Regions from separate parts of the Bradyrhizobium sp. 134 genome, predicted to be linked through region 1. Evidence: predicted binding sites of a transcription regulator. Region 1 holds the regulator's gene; the other holds the start of a gene.
The links. Region 1 encodes PhoB, which activates phosphate uptake and scavenging genes when phosphate is short. Its sites were predicted from a motif close to TGTCATNNANCTGTCAT; they were not measured.

Region 1 (7,884 bases):
AGTCGATCGGCTCCGGCGGCGGCATCAAGCAGATCCAGGCCAAGACCGTGACCTTCGGCGCCAGCGACGCGCCGCTCAAGGCCGAGCAGCTCGAGAAGGACGGCCTCGTCCAGTGGCCGATGGTGATGGGTGCCATCGTTCCCGTGGTCAACATCGAGGGCGTGAAGCCCGGTGAGATGGTGTTCGACGGCGAGACGCTGGCCAGCATCTATCTCGGCAAGATCACCAAATGGGACGACGCCGCGATCAAGAAGCTCAACCCGAACGTGAAGCTGCCCTCGGAAGCCATCACCGTGGTCCGCCGTTCGGATGGTTCGGGCACCACCTTCAACTTCACCAACTACCTCGCCAAGGCCAGCGCGGACTGGAAGAGCAAGGTCGGTGAAGGTACCGCCGTCGAGTGGCCGGTCGGCGTCGGCGCCAAGGGCAACGAAGGCGTGTCGGGCAACATCAGCCAGACCAAGAACTCGATCGGTTACGTCGAGTACGCCTATGCCAAGCAGAACAAGCTGACCTACACCGGTCTCGTCAACAAGACCGGCAAGCCGGTGCAGCCCACCGTCGAAGCGTTCCAGGCGGCCGCCGCCAACGCCGACTGGGCCAAGGCTCCCGGCTACTACGTCATCCTGACCGACCAGCCCGGCGAGAAGTCCTGGCCGATCACGGCGGCGACCTTCATCCTCATGCACAAGGACGCCACCGACAAGGCGGCCTCGCAGGAAGCCATCAAGTTCTTCCGCTGGGCCTTCAAGAGCGGCGGCAAGGCGGCTGAAGAGCTCGACTACATCCCGATGCCGGACCCGGTCGTTCAGCTGATCGAGAAGACCTGGGCTGCCGACATCAAGAGCTAGGCTCGCGACGCTCGTGCCCCGGATGCGCTGCGCCGCATCCGGGGCACGGACCAACAAAAAACGTATACTATTTGGTACAGGGGATCGGCGTGGCAGAGATGGCCGTTCAGAGCGATGTAATCGACGACGCCGGACCGTATGATCGCGCCAAGGCCTTGAGCGCGTTCAAGCTCGGGGACGTCACCTTCTACTGGATCACGCGGCTCTCCGCGATCTCGGTGCTTCTGATCCTCGGCGGCATTATCCTTTCGCTGATCGTCGGCGCCTTCCCGGCGATGAAGGAATTCGGGGTCTCGTTCCTGTGGACGCAGCGCTGGGCGCCGTCCGCCGATCCGCCCGTGCTCGGCGCGCTCGGGCCGATGTACGGCACGCTCGTCACCTCCTTCATCGCGATGCTGATCGCCATTCCCGTGGGTCTTGGCATTGCGATCTTCCTCACCGAGCTCTGCCCGCAATGGCTGCGCCGCCCGATCGGCATGGCGATCGAGCTGCTCGCCGGCATCCCCTCGATCATCTACGGCATGTGGGGCTTCTTCGTGTTGGGGCCGTTCCTCGCCAACACGTTCCAGCCCTTCATGATCAAGATCTTCGACGGCGTGCCCGTGCTGGGCGCGATCTTCGCAGGTCCCCCGTCCTATCTCAGCCTGTTCAATGCCGCGCTGATCCTCGCCATCATGGTGCTGCCCTTCATCACCTCGATTTCGGTCGACGTGTTCAAGACAGTGCCTCCGGTGCTGAAGGAAGCCGCCTACGGCGTCGGCTGCACCACCTGGGAAGTCGTCCGCAGCGTGGTGATCCCCTACACCCGCGTCGGCGTCATCGGCGGCGTCATGCTGGCGCTGGGCCGCGCGCTCGGCGAGACCATGGCGGTGACCTTCATCATCGGTAACTCGTTCCGGATCTCGTCGTCGATCTTCGCCCCCGGCACCACGATCTCGGCGGCGATCGCATCCGAGTTCGCCGAGAGCGACGGCCTGCACCAGTCCGGCCTGATCCTGCTCGGCCTCCTGCTGTTCGTGCTGACCTTCTTCGTGCTCGCGGCGGCGCGGCTGATGCTGATGCGGCTGGAAAAGAAGGCGGGGAACTGACGCCATGAATCCGATCTATTCACGCCGCCGCCGCAAGGACATCGTCGTCCGCGGGCTCTGCATCGCCGCAACCGCCTTCGGTGTCACCTGGCTCGCGCTGATCCTGATTACGCTGCTCTACAACGGACTGGCCGGACTCAATGTCCAGCTGTTCACCGAGAACACGCCGCCACCGGGATCGAACGAGGGCGGACTGCTCAACGCCATCGTCGGCTCGCTGATCATGACCGTGATCGGCGTCGGCATCGGCGCGCCGCTCGGCATGTTCGCCGGCACCTATCTCGCCGAGTACGGCCGCAATGACCGGCTGACCTCGGTGATCCGCTTCATCAACGACATCCTGCTCTCGGCACCCTCGATCATCATCGGCCTGTTCATCTACGGCGCGGTGGTGGTGCCGATGCGCGGCTTCTCGGCGATCGCGGGCTCGCTCGCGCTCGCGGTCATCGTGATCCCGGTGGTGCTGCGCACGACCGAGGACATGCTGCTGCTGGTGCCGAACGCGTTGCGCGAGGCGGCCTCGGCGCTCGGCCTGCCGCGTTCGCTGGTGATCAAGCGGATCGCTTATCGCGCTGCCCGTTCGGGCCTCATCACCGGCGTGCTGCTCGCGACCGCCCGCGTCGCCGGTGAAACCGCGCCGCTGCTGTTCACCGCGCTGTCGAACCAGTTCTTCAGCCTCGGCCTGAACAAGACGATGGCAAACCTGCCGGTGACCATCAACAACTTCGTGCAGAGCCCCTATGCCTATTGGAAGCAGCTGGCCTGGAGCGGCGCGCTGCTCATCACCCTGACCGTTCTTGCCCTTAATATTTTCGCGCGCATCCTTGGCGCCGAGAGGACCGCAAAATGAGTGATCTTTCCGTATCGATGAGCGCGTCAGGTGGACTGCCGCACGCGGCAGTGCTGCCGGAGGCGCCCCCCAAGGTGACCGTGCGCAACCTGAACTTCTATTACGGCGAGCACCACGCGCTGAAAAACATCAACCTGACGCTCGGCGCCAACCGCGTCACGGCGTTCATCGGTCCGTCAGGCTGCGGCAAGTCGACCCTGCTGCGCATCTTCAACCGGATGTACGACCTCTATCCCGGTCAGCGCGCCACCGGTCAGCTCATGCTCGACCAGACCAACATCCTCGACGGCAAGCTGGACCTCAATCTGCTGCGCGCCCGCGTCGGCATGGTGTTCCAGAAACCGACGCCGTTCCCGATGACGATCTACGAGAACATCGCGTTCGGCATCCGTCTTTATGAGAAGATATCGAAGTCCGAAATGGACGGCCGCGTCGAGAAGGCGCTGCGCGGCGGCGCGCTGTGGAACGAGGTCAAGGACAAGCTCAACGCCTCCGGCCTGTCGCTCTCCGGCGGCCAGCAGCAGCGCCTCTGCATCGCCCGCACCGTCGCGGTGCGGCCCGAGGTGATCCTGTTCGACGAACCCTGTTCGGCGCTCGACCCGATCTCGACCGCCAAGGTCGAGGAGCTGATCCAGGAGCTGTCCGAGGATTACACGATCGCGATCGTCACCCACAACATGCAGCAGGCGGCGCGCGTCTCCGACAAGACCGCCTTCATGTATCTCGGCGAGTTGATCGAGTTCGACGACACCAGCAAGATCTTCACGTCGCCGTCCGACCGGCGCACGCAGGATTACATCACCGGCCGGTTCGGCTAGGAGACGCGACATGGGTTCTGAACATACCGCAAAGGCCTTCGACACCGACCTCCAGGAACTCACGCGCCTGGTCGCCGAGATGGGTGGCATCGCCGAGCGCATGATCGTCGAGTCCGTCGACGCATTGATCCGCCGCGACGTCCCGCTCGGCCAGCGCGTCGTCGCCATCGACACTGAACTCGACGCGCTGCAGAAGCGCATCGAGGAACGCGCGGTGCTCACCATCGCCCGGCGCCAGCCAATGGCGGTCGATCTGCGCGAGATCGTCGGCGCCATGCGCGTCGCGACCGATCTCGAGCGCATCGGCGACCTCGCCAAGAACATGGGCAAGCGCGTTGCGGCGCTGGAGACGGACTTCCATCCGCTCAAGCTGTTCCGCGGCCTCGAGCACATGACCGACCTCGTGCAGCAGCAGGTCAAGTCGGTGCTGGACGCCTATGCCGCGCATGATTTGCCGGCGGCGATGGCGGTGTGGAAGGGTGACGAGGAAGTCGACGCCATCTGCACCTCGCTGTTCCGCGAGCTCCTTACCTACATGATGGAGGATCCGCGCAACATCTCGTTCTGTATTCACCTGATGTTCTGCGCCAAGAACATCGAGCGGATCGGCGACCACGCCACCAACATCGCCGAGACCGTGTTCTACATGATCGAGGGCCAGGCGATCACCGACAAGCGGCCGAAGGGCGACATGACGACCTTCGCCAGCACGGTACCGAACACCTGAAGACTTAAGGGAGCGACGACCCGATGGGCGCACGCATTATGGTGGTTGAGGACGAGGAAGCCCTGACCGAGCTTCTCCGCTACAACCTCGAAGGCGACGGCTATGACGTCGAGACGGTGATGCGCGGCGACGACGCCGACACCCGCCTCAAGGAGCACATCCCCGATCTGGTCGTGCTCGACTGGATGCTGCCGGGCCTGTCAGGCATCGAACTGTGCCGGCGGCTTCGCACCCGTCCCGAGACCAAGCAGCTCCCGATTATCATGCTCACCGCGCGCGGCGAGGAGAGCGAGCGGGTGCGGGGTCTTGCGACCGGCGCCGACGATTACATCGTCAAGCCATTCTCGGTGCCGGAGCTGCTGGCGCGCGTGAAAGGCCTGCTGCGGCGCGCAAGCCCCGAGCGGCTCGCCACCGTCCTTGCTTTTGGCGACATCGAGCTCGACCGCGACAAGCGCCGCGTGGCGCGCTCGGGCCGGCCGATCGATCTCGGTCCGACCGAATATCGCCTGCTGGAGTTCTTCCTGGAGCACCCGGGACGGGTGTTCTCGCGCGAGCAACTGCTCGACAGCGTCTGGGGCCGCGACATCTATATCGACGAGCGCACCGTCGACGTGCATATCGGCCGCCTGCGCAAGCTGCTCAATCTCGGCCGCGAGCAGGACCCGATCCGCACCGTCCGCGGCGCTGGTTACGCGCTGGATGATCGGTTTGCCAAGGCGGAGCAGGTGTAGGGTTGCAGCCTTGTTTGTTGGCAAGCTGTCCCCGAATTCTTCGACGTCGTCCCGGACAAGCGAGCGAAGCGAGCGCTGATCCGGGACCCATAACCACCGAACGTGGTTTGGCGAAGACTCGGAATGACCCCTTTCGCGCAACAACTGCGCGCTCGGAGTATGGGTCCCGGCCCCCGTGCGCAATTGGCCGGGACGACACTGAAATCGTTGAGCCGTCTTCGCGCGACGACTTGCGGTAATTAGCGCGGCCCCGGCTTCACCGGTGCACGCCGCCGATCCGACGCCGGCTGGTACGCGACGCGCGAGTGCTGGGCGCAATAGGGCAGGCCGGACAGCGCCCGTCCACCGCAGAAGAAGAAGTCCGGGCTCGAGGGATCGCCGACCGGCCAGTGGCAGGTCGCCTCGTTCAATTCCAGCAGCGACAGCCGCTGGCTCATCGGCACCACGTTGTCATAGGTGACCGGATCCGGCTCAGCCTCGACCTCGAAGGCCTGCGCCAGCGCGGTGTTGCCGCGCGAGATCGGGCGGCTCACCCGCATCATGTGCTGCGCGGGGCGCGCCTTGCGCGGTCGGGGCGCTGCCGACGAAGGGCTCTTGGCGCGGCCCGAGAGGCCGAGCCTGTGCACTTTGCCGATTACGGCATTGCGGGTCACATTGCCGAGCTCCGCCGCGATCTGGCTGGCCGAAAGTCCGGCCTCCCAGAGCTTTTTCAGCTGCTCGACGCGATCATCGGACCAGGTCAAAACCGTCATTGCACCCTTTCCCTCGCTGCGCGCCAGCCATCCTGGGGCCTCGTAGCGAATGCCTAAGCCTTCAAAAACCCGTGCCGCCAGAATCCCTTAAGGCTCGCCGGGCGCGTCTTGAACGCCCGAACGTTTACGCCGGTACATAAGGACTTAAAGATCAGAACCACTGCACGAGATGTCGTATCTGACAATCCAAACGCTACAATATGGCGTGACTCCCGCGCAAGAGTCCGCCGACTCGCTTCCACATGTTCCGTGACTAAATCCCGCAAAATCGGCACCGCAAGACTACGGATTCAGCGTTTCGCGAGGCTTTCCGGGCGGCATTGACACCCGTTTCACCAAGCCTAAGATAGTCGCACGTGCCGCCCGCAAGAGGCGGCACGTTTCGTTTTCCGGGCCGGTCGATGGTGCGTTGCGCAATGCACGCTCACACCGTCCGCAACATTCAAGTGACCGTCATGACTAACAGCGCAGCGCCGCATTTGCTCCCCGTTTTCGCCAGGTCCGACCTCGGTTTCGAGCGTGGCGAAGGCTGCTGGCTGATCGCGACCAATGGCGAGCGCTATCTCGATTTCACCTCCGGGGTGGCGGTGAATGCGCTCGGCCATGCCCATCCGGCGCTGGTCGCGGCGTTGCAGGAGCAGGCCACGAAGCTCTGGCACATGTCGAACCTGTTCCAGAGCCCGGACGGCGAAAAGCTCGCCGCGCGCCTGTGCAATGAAAGTTTTGCGGATTTCGTGTTCTTCTGCAATTCCGGCGCCGAAGCGCTGGAATGCGTGATCAAGGTGGTGCGCCGTTATCACGCCGCGAAGGGCCATCCCGACCGCTATCGCATGATCACCTTCGAAGGCGCGTTCCATGGCCGCACGCTGGCGACGCTGGCCGCGACGGGTTCGGCAAAATATCTCGAAGGTTTCGGCCCCCCGATGGAGGGCTTCGACCAGGTTGCGCATGGCGATCTCGAGGCGGTGAAAAAGGCGATCGGTCCGCAGACCGCCGGAATCCTGATCGAGCCGATCCAGGGCGAGGGCGGTGTCCGTTCGGCAACGCCTGCCTTCCTGAGGGCGTTGCGCCAGCTCTGCGACGAGAAGGGTCTGTTGCTCGCCTTCGACGAGGTGCAAACCGGCATGGGTCGCACCGGCGATCTGTTCGCGTACCGCCGCCTTGGCGTCGAGCCCGACGTGATGTCGCTGGCCAAGGCGCTCGGCGGCGGCTTCCCGATCGGCGCGTGCCTTGCGACCGCGGAAGCGGCGTCCGGCATGACACCGGGCTCGCACGGCTCGACCTTCGGCGGCAATCCGCTCGCGATCGCGGCTGCGAACGCCGTGCTCGACGTCATGCTCAAGCCCGGCTTCTTCGACCACGTGCAGAGGATGTCGCTGTTGCTGAAGCAGAAGCTCGCTTCCGTGATCGACCGCCACTCTGATGTCGTCAGCGAAGTGCGCGGCGAGGGCCTCCTGATCGGCATCAAGGCCGTGGTGCCTTCGGGCGATCTCGTTGCCGCCTTGCGCGCCGAAAAGCTGCTCACCGTCGGTGCCGGCGACAATGTCGTGCGTTTCCTGCCTCCTTTGATCGTCACCGAAGCCGAGATCGAGGACAGCGTCGGGCGGCTCGAGCGCGCCTGCACCGCGTTATCCGGCAACAAGCGGGCGGCAAGCTGATGAGCAAGTCGCCCGATAATACACCCAAGAAAACACCGAAGCACTTCCTCGATATCAACGAGCTGCCGCTGTCGGAGCTCAAGCGCATGCTCGCCGCGTCCACCGCGATGAAGGCGAAGCAGAAGGCGCATCAGCCGGTCAGGCCGCTCGAAGGCAAGACGCTGGCGATGATCTTCGAGCGCCCCTCGACGCGGACGCGGGTGTCTTTCGATGTTGCCATGCGCCAGCTCGGCGGCGAGCCCATCATGCTCACCGGTGCCGAGATGCAGCTCGGCCGCGGCGAGACCATCGCCGACACCGCGCGGGTGCTGTCGCGCTATGTCGACGCCATCATGATCCGCATCCTCAATCACGATGCCCTGCTGGAGCTTGCGGCGAACGCCACCGTACCCGTCATCAACGGCCTGAC
Region 2 (7,884 bases), on a different contig from region 1:
CTGGAAGCCTGGTACGGCGAGTCTCACATCCTGCACGGGATCAACTTCGACGTGAACGCGGGCGAGGTCGTCACCCTGCTCGGGCGCAACGGCGCCGGCAAGACCACCACGCTGAAGTCGATCATGGGCATCATCGGCAAGCGCACCGGCTCGGTGAAGTTCAACAACCAGGACATCATCCGCACGACCTCGGACAAGATCGCGCGAATGGGAATCGCGTTCTGCCCGGAGGAGCGTGGAATTTTCGCCAGCCTCGACGTGCGGGAGAACCTGCTGTTGCCACCGGTGGTGCGTCCCGGCGGATTGCCGCTCGAGCAGATCTTCGATCTGTTTCCGAACCTGAAGGAACGGCTCAACAGCCAGGGAACCAAGCTCTCCGGCGGCGAGCAGCAGATGCTTGCGATCGCGCGCATCCTGCGCACCGGCGCGAACTTCCTGATGCTGGACGAGCCGACCGAGGGTCTCGCGCCCGTCATCATCCAGCAGATCGGCCACACCATTGCGCGGCTCAAGAAGGAGGGTTTTACGATCCTCCTGGTCGAGCAGAACTTCCGGTTCGCATCCACCGTCGCCGACCGCTATTACGTGGTCGAGCACGGCAAGATCATTGACGGATTTTCCAATGCGGAGCTTGCCGCCAACATGGACAAGCTCCACACCTATCTCGGCGTCTAGAACGGCCAACAAGAAGATTCATAGGGAAGTAGCATGATGACAAAGTCGATTGCGTCGTTTCTGCTCGGCACGGCGCTGGCCGTGACCACCGCGGGCGTAGCCTTCGCGCAGGACAAGACCGTCAAGATCGGCGCGCTGTCCGATCAGTCCGGGCTCTATGCCGACCTCGGCGGACCGGGCTCGACGCTCGCCGCGCAGATGGCCATTGAAGATTCCGGCCTGGCTGCGAAGGGCTGGAAGATCGACATCATCTCGGGCGATCACCAGAACAAGCCCGATATCGGCACCGCGATCGCGCGGCAGTGGTTCGACGTCGACAAGGTCGACGTGATCGTCGACGTGCCGAATTCCGGCGTGGCGCTCGCGGTCAACAACGTCATCAAGGAAAAGAACGGCGTCTATATCAACTCGGGCGCGGCGACCTCGGATTTGACGAACGCGCAGTGCTCGCCCAACACGGTGCACTGGACCTATGACACCTACATGCTGGCCCACACCACCGGCCAGGCGCTCGTGAAGGCCGGCGGCGACACCTGGTTCTTCCTGACCGCGGACTACGCCTTCGGCGCGGCGCTGGAGCGCGACACCACCGCTGTCGTTACCGCCAATGGCGGCAAGGTGGTCGGCGGCGTCAAGCACCCGCTCAACACGCCGGACTTCTCGTCCTTCCTGCTCCAGGCGCAGGCCTCCAAGGCCAAGATCATCGGCCTTGCCAATGCCGGCGGCGACACCACAAATACGATCAAGCAGGCGGCCGAGTTCGGCATCGTCAAGGGCGGCCAGAAGCTCGCGGCGCTGCTGCTGTTCCTCACTGACGTCAAGGCGATCGGGCTCGAGACCGCACAGGGCCTCAACTTCACCGAGACCTTCTACTGGGACATGAACGACCAGACCCGGGCGTTCTCGAAGCGCTTCGCCGACAAGATGAAGAACAACGCGCCGCCCACCATGGTGCAGGCCGGCGTCTATGCGGGCGTGCGTCACTATTTCAAGGCACTCGAAGCGCTCGGCGGCAACCCGCATGACGGCGCCAAGGTCGTCGAGAAGATGAAGTCGATGCCGACGGAAGACGATCTGTTCGGCAAGGGCGAGATCCAGCCCAACGGCCGCACCATCCACAATGCCTATCTGTTCGAGGTGAAGAAGCCCTCCGAGTCCAAGGGACCGTGGGATTTCTACAAGCTGGTCGGCACGGTGCCGGGCGACCAGGCCTTCACGCCGCTGTCCGAGAGCAAATGCGCTCTGTTGAAGAAGTAAGATAACCGCCCGCAGGCCATCAGGCCTGCGGGCGACTTTCAGGGAACGCCGAAGGGACCGGGTGCGGGATCGATGCAGGCTCTTTACGCTCAGCTACTGGTGGGACTGATCAACGGCTCGTTCTACGCGCTGCTCAGTCTCGGGCTTGCCGTGATCTTCGGCATGCTCAACATCATCAATTTCGCCCATGGCGCGCTCTATATGATGGGCGCGTTCGTCGCCTACTTCCTGCTGAACCTCGGCGGCATCAACTACTGGTGGGCGTTGCTGTTTGCACCGATCATTGTCGGCATCTTCGGCATGATCCTGGAACGGACCATGCTGCAATGGCTGACCGGGCTGGATCATCTCTACGGCCTGCTTCTGACCTTCGGCATTGCGCTGATCGTGCAGGGCGTGTTCCAGAACTATTTCGGCTCCTCCGGCCTGCCTTACGCCATTCCGGACCAGCTCAAGGGCGGCATGAATCTCGGCTTCATGTTCCTGCCGGTCTATCGCGGCTGGGTCGTCATCTTCTCGCTGGTGGTCTGCATCGCGACCTGGTTCCTGATCGAGAAGACCCGGCTCGGCGCCTATTTGCGCGCCGCCACCGAAAACCCGACGCTGGTGCGCGCCTTCGGCGTCAACGTTCCGCGCATGATCACGTTGACCTACGGCCTCGGTGTCGGCCTTGCCGCGCTCGCCGGCGTGCTGTCGGCGCCGATCAACCAGGTGCGACCGTTGATGGGCGCCGACCTCATCATCGTGGTGTTCGCGGTGGTGGTGATCGGCGGCATGGGATCGATCATGGGCTCCATCATCACCGGCTTCGCGCTCGGTGTGATCGAGGGCCTGACCAAGTATTTCTACCCCGAGGCCTCCAACACCGTCGTGTTCGTGCTGATGGTGCTGGTGCTCTTGGTGAAGCCAACGGGATTGACGGGAAGGGCGGCCTGACATGACAGCCTTGACGGACGACACGCTGCCGGTAACCCCGCGCGCGATCCGCGACGAGATGATCGTCTTTGTGGTGATGGCGCTGCTGCTGGCTTCGGTGCCATTCACGGGGGTCTACCCGTTCTTCGTGATGCAGGCGCTGTGCTTCGCGCTGCTCGCCTGCGCCTTCAACCTGCTGATCGGCTACGGCGGTTTGCTGTCCTTCGGCCATGCGATGTTCCTGGGCACGGCCGGCTATTGCAGCGCGCATGCGCTGAAGGTGTGGGCGTTGCCGCCGGAGCTCGGCATCCTCGTCGGCGTCGCCGGTGCCTTCGTGCTCTCGCTCATCACGGGCTATATCTCGATCCGCCGCCAGGGCATCTATTTCTCGATGATCACGCTGGCGCTGTCGCAGCTTCTGTACTTCATCTACCTCCAGGCCCCGTTCACCCATGGTGAAGACGGCATCCAGGGCATTCCGCAGGGACGCATGTTCGGCGTCTTCGATCTGACCAAGCCGACCGTGCTCTACTACGTGGTTCTGGTAGGCTTCCTCGCCGGCTTCCTGCTGATCTTCCGCATCATCAACTCGCCGTTCGGCGAAGTCCTCAAGGCGATCCGCGAGAACGAGCCGCGCGCGATCTCGCTGGGTTACCGCACCGATCAGTACAAGTTCCTGGCTTTCGTCCTGTCGGGCACGCTGGCCGGCTTTGCCGGTGCGTTGAAAGTCTTCGTGGCGCAGAACGCCTCGCTCACCGACGTGCACTGGTCGATGTCGGGCGAAGTCGTGCTGATGACGCTGGTCGGCGGACTCGGAACCGTGTTCGGTCCCGTGGTCGGTGCCTTCGTGATCATCGCCATGCAGCAATATCTGGCGGGGTTCGGCCAGTGGGTGACCGTGATCCAGGGCTCGATCTTCGTGATCTGCGTGCTCACCTTCCGCCGCGGCGTCATCGGAGAAATCGCGCATTACTTCCGGCGGTCGCTGTAAGTCATTGATATAATGGAAGATGTGTTGACGCGCGAAAGCGGTGGATGATCCGGCTCCACGGGCGTGAGGTGGCACGCGCGTGGATCGAAAATGGTCTATGACAGTTTTATGACGGCCCGCTCGGGCCAGGCCATTATCCAACCGGTAGTCTCTCTCCCATGATGCGATTGTTTCGCGCTTTCCTGCCCAAGGAAGAACGGTTCTTCGACCTGTTCGACCGCCACGCCCAGACCGTGATCCAGGGCTCGATCGCGCTCCAGAGCATGCTCAACGGGGGCGAGGAGACGCCGGTCTATTGCCAGCGCGTCAACCAGTTCGAGAACGATGCCGACAACATCACCCGTGAGGTGCTGACGGCGGTGCGCCGTACCTTCATCACCCCGTTCGACCGCGGCGACATCAAGAACCTGATCACCTCGATGGACGACGCCATCGACCAGATGCAGCAGACCGCCAAGGCCGTGATGCTGTTCGAGGTCCGCAGCTTCGAGCCGCCCATGCGGGAGATCGGCGGGCTTCTGATCGAATGCGCCAATCTGGTCGGCCGTGCGCTGCCGTTGATGCAGAAGATCGGCCAGAACGTGGCCATGCTGACCGCGATCACGGAAGAGCTGGGCAAGCTGGAAGGCCGCGTCGACGATCTCCATGATATCGGGCTGAAGGAACTGTTCCTCAAGCATCGCAACGGCAACGCGATGGATTTCATCGTCGGCGCAGAGATCTACGACCATCTCGAGAAGGTGGCCGACCGCTTCGACGACGTCGCGAACGAGATCAACAGCATCGTCATCGAGCAAGTTTAGGGCAGGGGACCGCGCCGTGGATGTTGCGTTGGGTCTTCCCGTCCTGGTCGGACTGATCGCCGTCGCGCTGCTGTTCGACTTCCTGAACGGCCTGCACGACGCCGCCAATTCGATCGCGACCATCGTCTCGACCCGCGTGCTGCGGCCGCAATACGCGGTGTTCTGGGCCGCCTTCTTCAATTTCGTCGCCTTCATGGTGTTCGGGCTGCACGTCGCCCAGACCATCGGCACCGGCATCATCGATCCCGCGATCGTGGATGCCCAGGTGATCTTCGCTGCGCTGGTCGGCGCCATCGTCTGGAACCTGGTGACATGGGCGCTCGGCATCCCATCGTCCTCGTCGCACGCATTGATCGGGGGCTTGTTTGGTGCCGGCGTGGCCAAAGCGGGCCTTTCGGCGGTGGTCTGGAGCGGATTGTCCAAGACGGTGATCGCCATCGTGCTGTCTCCGCTCGTCGGCTTTCTGCTCGCGATGGTGCTGGTTGCGATCGTCTCCTGGGCCTCGGTGCGCTCCACGCCCTTTGCCGTGGATCGCGCCTTCCGGATCCTGCAATTCGCCTCCGCCTCGCTCTATTCGCTCGGCCACGGCGGCAACGACGCGCAGAAGACCATGGGCATCATCGCCGTGCTGCTCTATTCGCAGGGCCAGCTCGGCGGCGAATTCTTCGTCCCCTTCTGGGTGGTGCTTTCGTGCCAGGCCGCAATGGCGATGGGGACGCTGATGGGCGGCTGGCGCATCGTTCGGACCATGGGCCTGCGCATCACCAAGCTGACCCCGATGCAGGGCTTTTGCGCCGAGACCGGCGGTGCCGCGACCCTGTTCATGGCGACCTTCCTCGGCGTTCCCGTCTCGACCACCCACACCATCACCGGCGCCATCGTCGGTGTCGGCGCCGCCCGGCGCCTCTCGGCGGTGCGCTGGAACGTCGCCAGCTCGATCGTCTATGCCTGGGTGATCACGATGCCGGCCTCGGCCATCGTCGCCGCGCTCTCCTGGTGGGCGGTCAAGATCTTCGTCAGGTAACCAGCTTCAGTCCGACAATCCCGGCGACGATCAGCCCGATGCTGGCGAGGCGGAATGCGGTGGCCGGCTCGCCGAACAGGATGATGCCGAGCGTCGCGGTACCGACCGCGCCGATGCCGGTCCAGACTGCATAAGCGGTTCCAATCGGCAGCGATTTGAGGGCGAGCCCGAGCAGGATGATGCTGCCGGCCATGGCGCCGAGCGTGAGGACCGACGGAACGAGCTTGGTGAACCCCTCGGTATATTTGAGGCCGATCGCCCAGGAGATCTCCAGCAGACCGGCGACGAACAGGATGCTCCAGGCCATGACGACCCTCCATTCAAGGCAGGGTCGTCCCCGCGACTGGTGTGCTGATGGAAAGGGAAGGTCGTCCCTCCCAACTCAAGCCCGATATGGGGCTGGCCGGAAGGCTCCGCAATCACCAGATGAGGCTTGATCAGGCTCATTTTCCCTGCCAAACGCTGCCGCAATGTCCGACATCGCCACCACAGCCGAATCGACGGCCCGTTCCTCGCTTGCCGCTGAAGTGTCGCGGCGGCGGACTTTTGCCATCATCTCGCATCCGGACGCCGGCAAGACCACGCTGACCGAAAAGCTGCTGCTGTTCGGCGGCGCCATCAATCTGGCCGGCCAGGTCAAGGCCAAGGGCGAGCGGCGCAACACGCGTTCGGACTGGATGAAGATCGAGCGCGAGCGCGGCATCTCGGTCGTGACATCGGTCATGACCTTCGAGTTCGAAGGTCTGGTGTTCAACCTGCTGGACACCCCGGGCCACGAGGACTTTTCGGAAGACACCTATCGCACGCTCACGGCGGTCGATTCCGCCGTCATGGTGATCGACGCCGCCAAGGGCATCGAGGCGCGCACCCGAAAGCTGTTCGAGGTCTGTCGTCTTCGCGACATCCCGATCATCACCTTCATCAACAAGATGGACCGCGAGAGCCGCGACGTGTTCGAGCTCCTGGACGAGATCGAGAAGACGCTGGCGCTCGATACCACGCCGATGACCTGGCCTGTCGGCCGCGGCCGTGAGTTCCTCGGCACCTACGACGTCGTCAATGGCGGTGTGCGCCTGCTCGAAGGCGGCGGCGCCAAGACCGGCGCGGCGCAGCAGATCGAGATCGCCGAGCTCGCCAAGCTCAACGCCAATCTCGACGTGTCGGCGGTCAAGGACGAGCTCGAGCTCGTCACCGCGGCTTCAAAACCGTTCGAGCTCGAAGCGTTTCGCGAGGGCCATCTGACGCCGGTTTATTTCGGCAGCGCGCTCCGCAATTTCGGCGTCGGCGACCTGCTGCAAGGGCTCGGCAAGTTCGCGCCCGAGCCGCGCGCGCAGGAGAGCGACCAGCGCAAGGTCGAAGCCACCGACCCGCGCATGAGCGCCTTCGTGTTCAAGATCCAGGCCAATATGGATCCCAACCACCGCGACCGCATCGCCTTCGCGCGGCTGTGCTCCGGCAAGCTGAGCCGCGGCATGAAGGCGAAGCTCGTGCGCACCGGCAAGAGCATGCCGCTGTCGAGCCCACAATTTTTCTTCGCGCAGGACCGTTCGGTTGCGGACGAGGCTTATGCGGGCGACGTCGTCGGGATTCCCAATCACGGCACGTTGCGCATCGGCGATACGCTGACCGACGGTGAGGATTTCAACTTCGTCGGCGTGCCGAGCTTTGCGCCGGAAATCGTCCGCCGCGTGCGTCTTACGGATGCGATGAAAGCGAAGAAGCTGAAGGAAGCGCTTCAGCAGATGTCGGAAGAGGGCGTGGTGCAGGTGTTCCGTCCCCGCGACGGCGCGCCGGCGTTGGTTGGCGTCGTCGGCGCACTGCAGCTCGACGTGCTCAAGGCGCGGCTGGATGCGGAATATTCGCTGCCGGTCGAATTCGAGGTCAGCGAGTTCCAACTCGCGCGCTGGGTCTCTTCGGACGATCGCAAGAAGCTCGATACCTTCATCGCGGCCAACACTTCGAGCATCGCCGACGATGTCGACGGTGACCCCGTCTATCTGGCGCGGAACGAGTTCTATCTCGGCTACACAAGGGAACGGGCCGAGGGCATCGAGTTCACCAACGTCAAGGACGTCAAGAAGAAGGGGTAGGGTGTGGCTCCGTCCGCTCCTCACCCTCCGCTGTCATGCCCCGCGAAAGCGGGGCATCCAGTACGCCGCAGCCTCTCGGCTCAATCACAAACGTCTCGGAGTACTGTGGCGTCCGGTCAAGCCGGACGA

Region 2: IVA75_RS23225 (DUF47 domain-containing protein) is a predicted target of PhoB. The motif match lies at 3,936-3,952, and genes of this name have one in related genera.

What each region holds. Positions count from the first base shown of each region.
Region 1 is NZ_JADPKX010000034.1:799,857-807,740, forward strand. Features, by position in the region: gene pstS (phosphate ABC transporter substrate-binding protein PstS) at 1-851, shown strand, start outside; gene pstC (phosphate ABC transporter permease subunit PstC) at 950-1,939, shown strand; gene pstA (phosphate ABC transporter permease PstA) at 1,944-2,789, shown strand; gene pstB (phosphate ABC transporter ATP-binding protein PstB) at 2,786-3,607, shown strand; gene phoU (phosphate signaling complex protein PhoU) at 3,618-4,334, shown strand; gene phoB (phosphate regulon transcriptional regulator PhoB) at 4,358-5,065, shown strand; gene IVA75_RS13385 (GcrA family cell cycle regulator) at 5,305-5,817, opposite strand; gene IVA75_RS13390 (aspartate aminotransferase family protein) at 6,273-7,475, shown strand; gene argF (ornithine carbamoyltransferase) at 7,475-7,884, shown strand, end outside.
Region 2 is NZ_JADPKX010000053.1:496,321-504,204, reverse strand. Features, by position in the region: gene IVA75_RS23245 (ABC transporter ATP-binding protein) at 1-675, shown strand, start outside; gene IVA75_RS23240 (ABC transporter substrate-binding protein) at 709-1,932, shown strand; gene IVA75_RS23235 (branched-chain amino acid ABC transporter permease) at 2,005-2,868, shown strand; gene IVA75_RS23230 (branched-chain amino acid ABC transporter permease) at 2,870-3,838, shown strand; gene IVA75_RS23225 (DUF47 domain-containing protein) at 3,997-4,641, shown strand; gene IVA75_RS23220 (inorganic phosphate transporter) at 4,658-5,665, shown strand; gene sugE (quaternary ammonium compound efflux SMR transporter SugE) at 5,658-5,972, opposite strand; gene IVA75_RS23210 (peptide chain release factor 3) at 6,136-7,755, shown strand.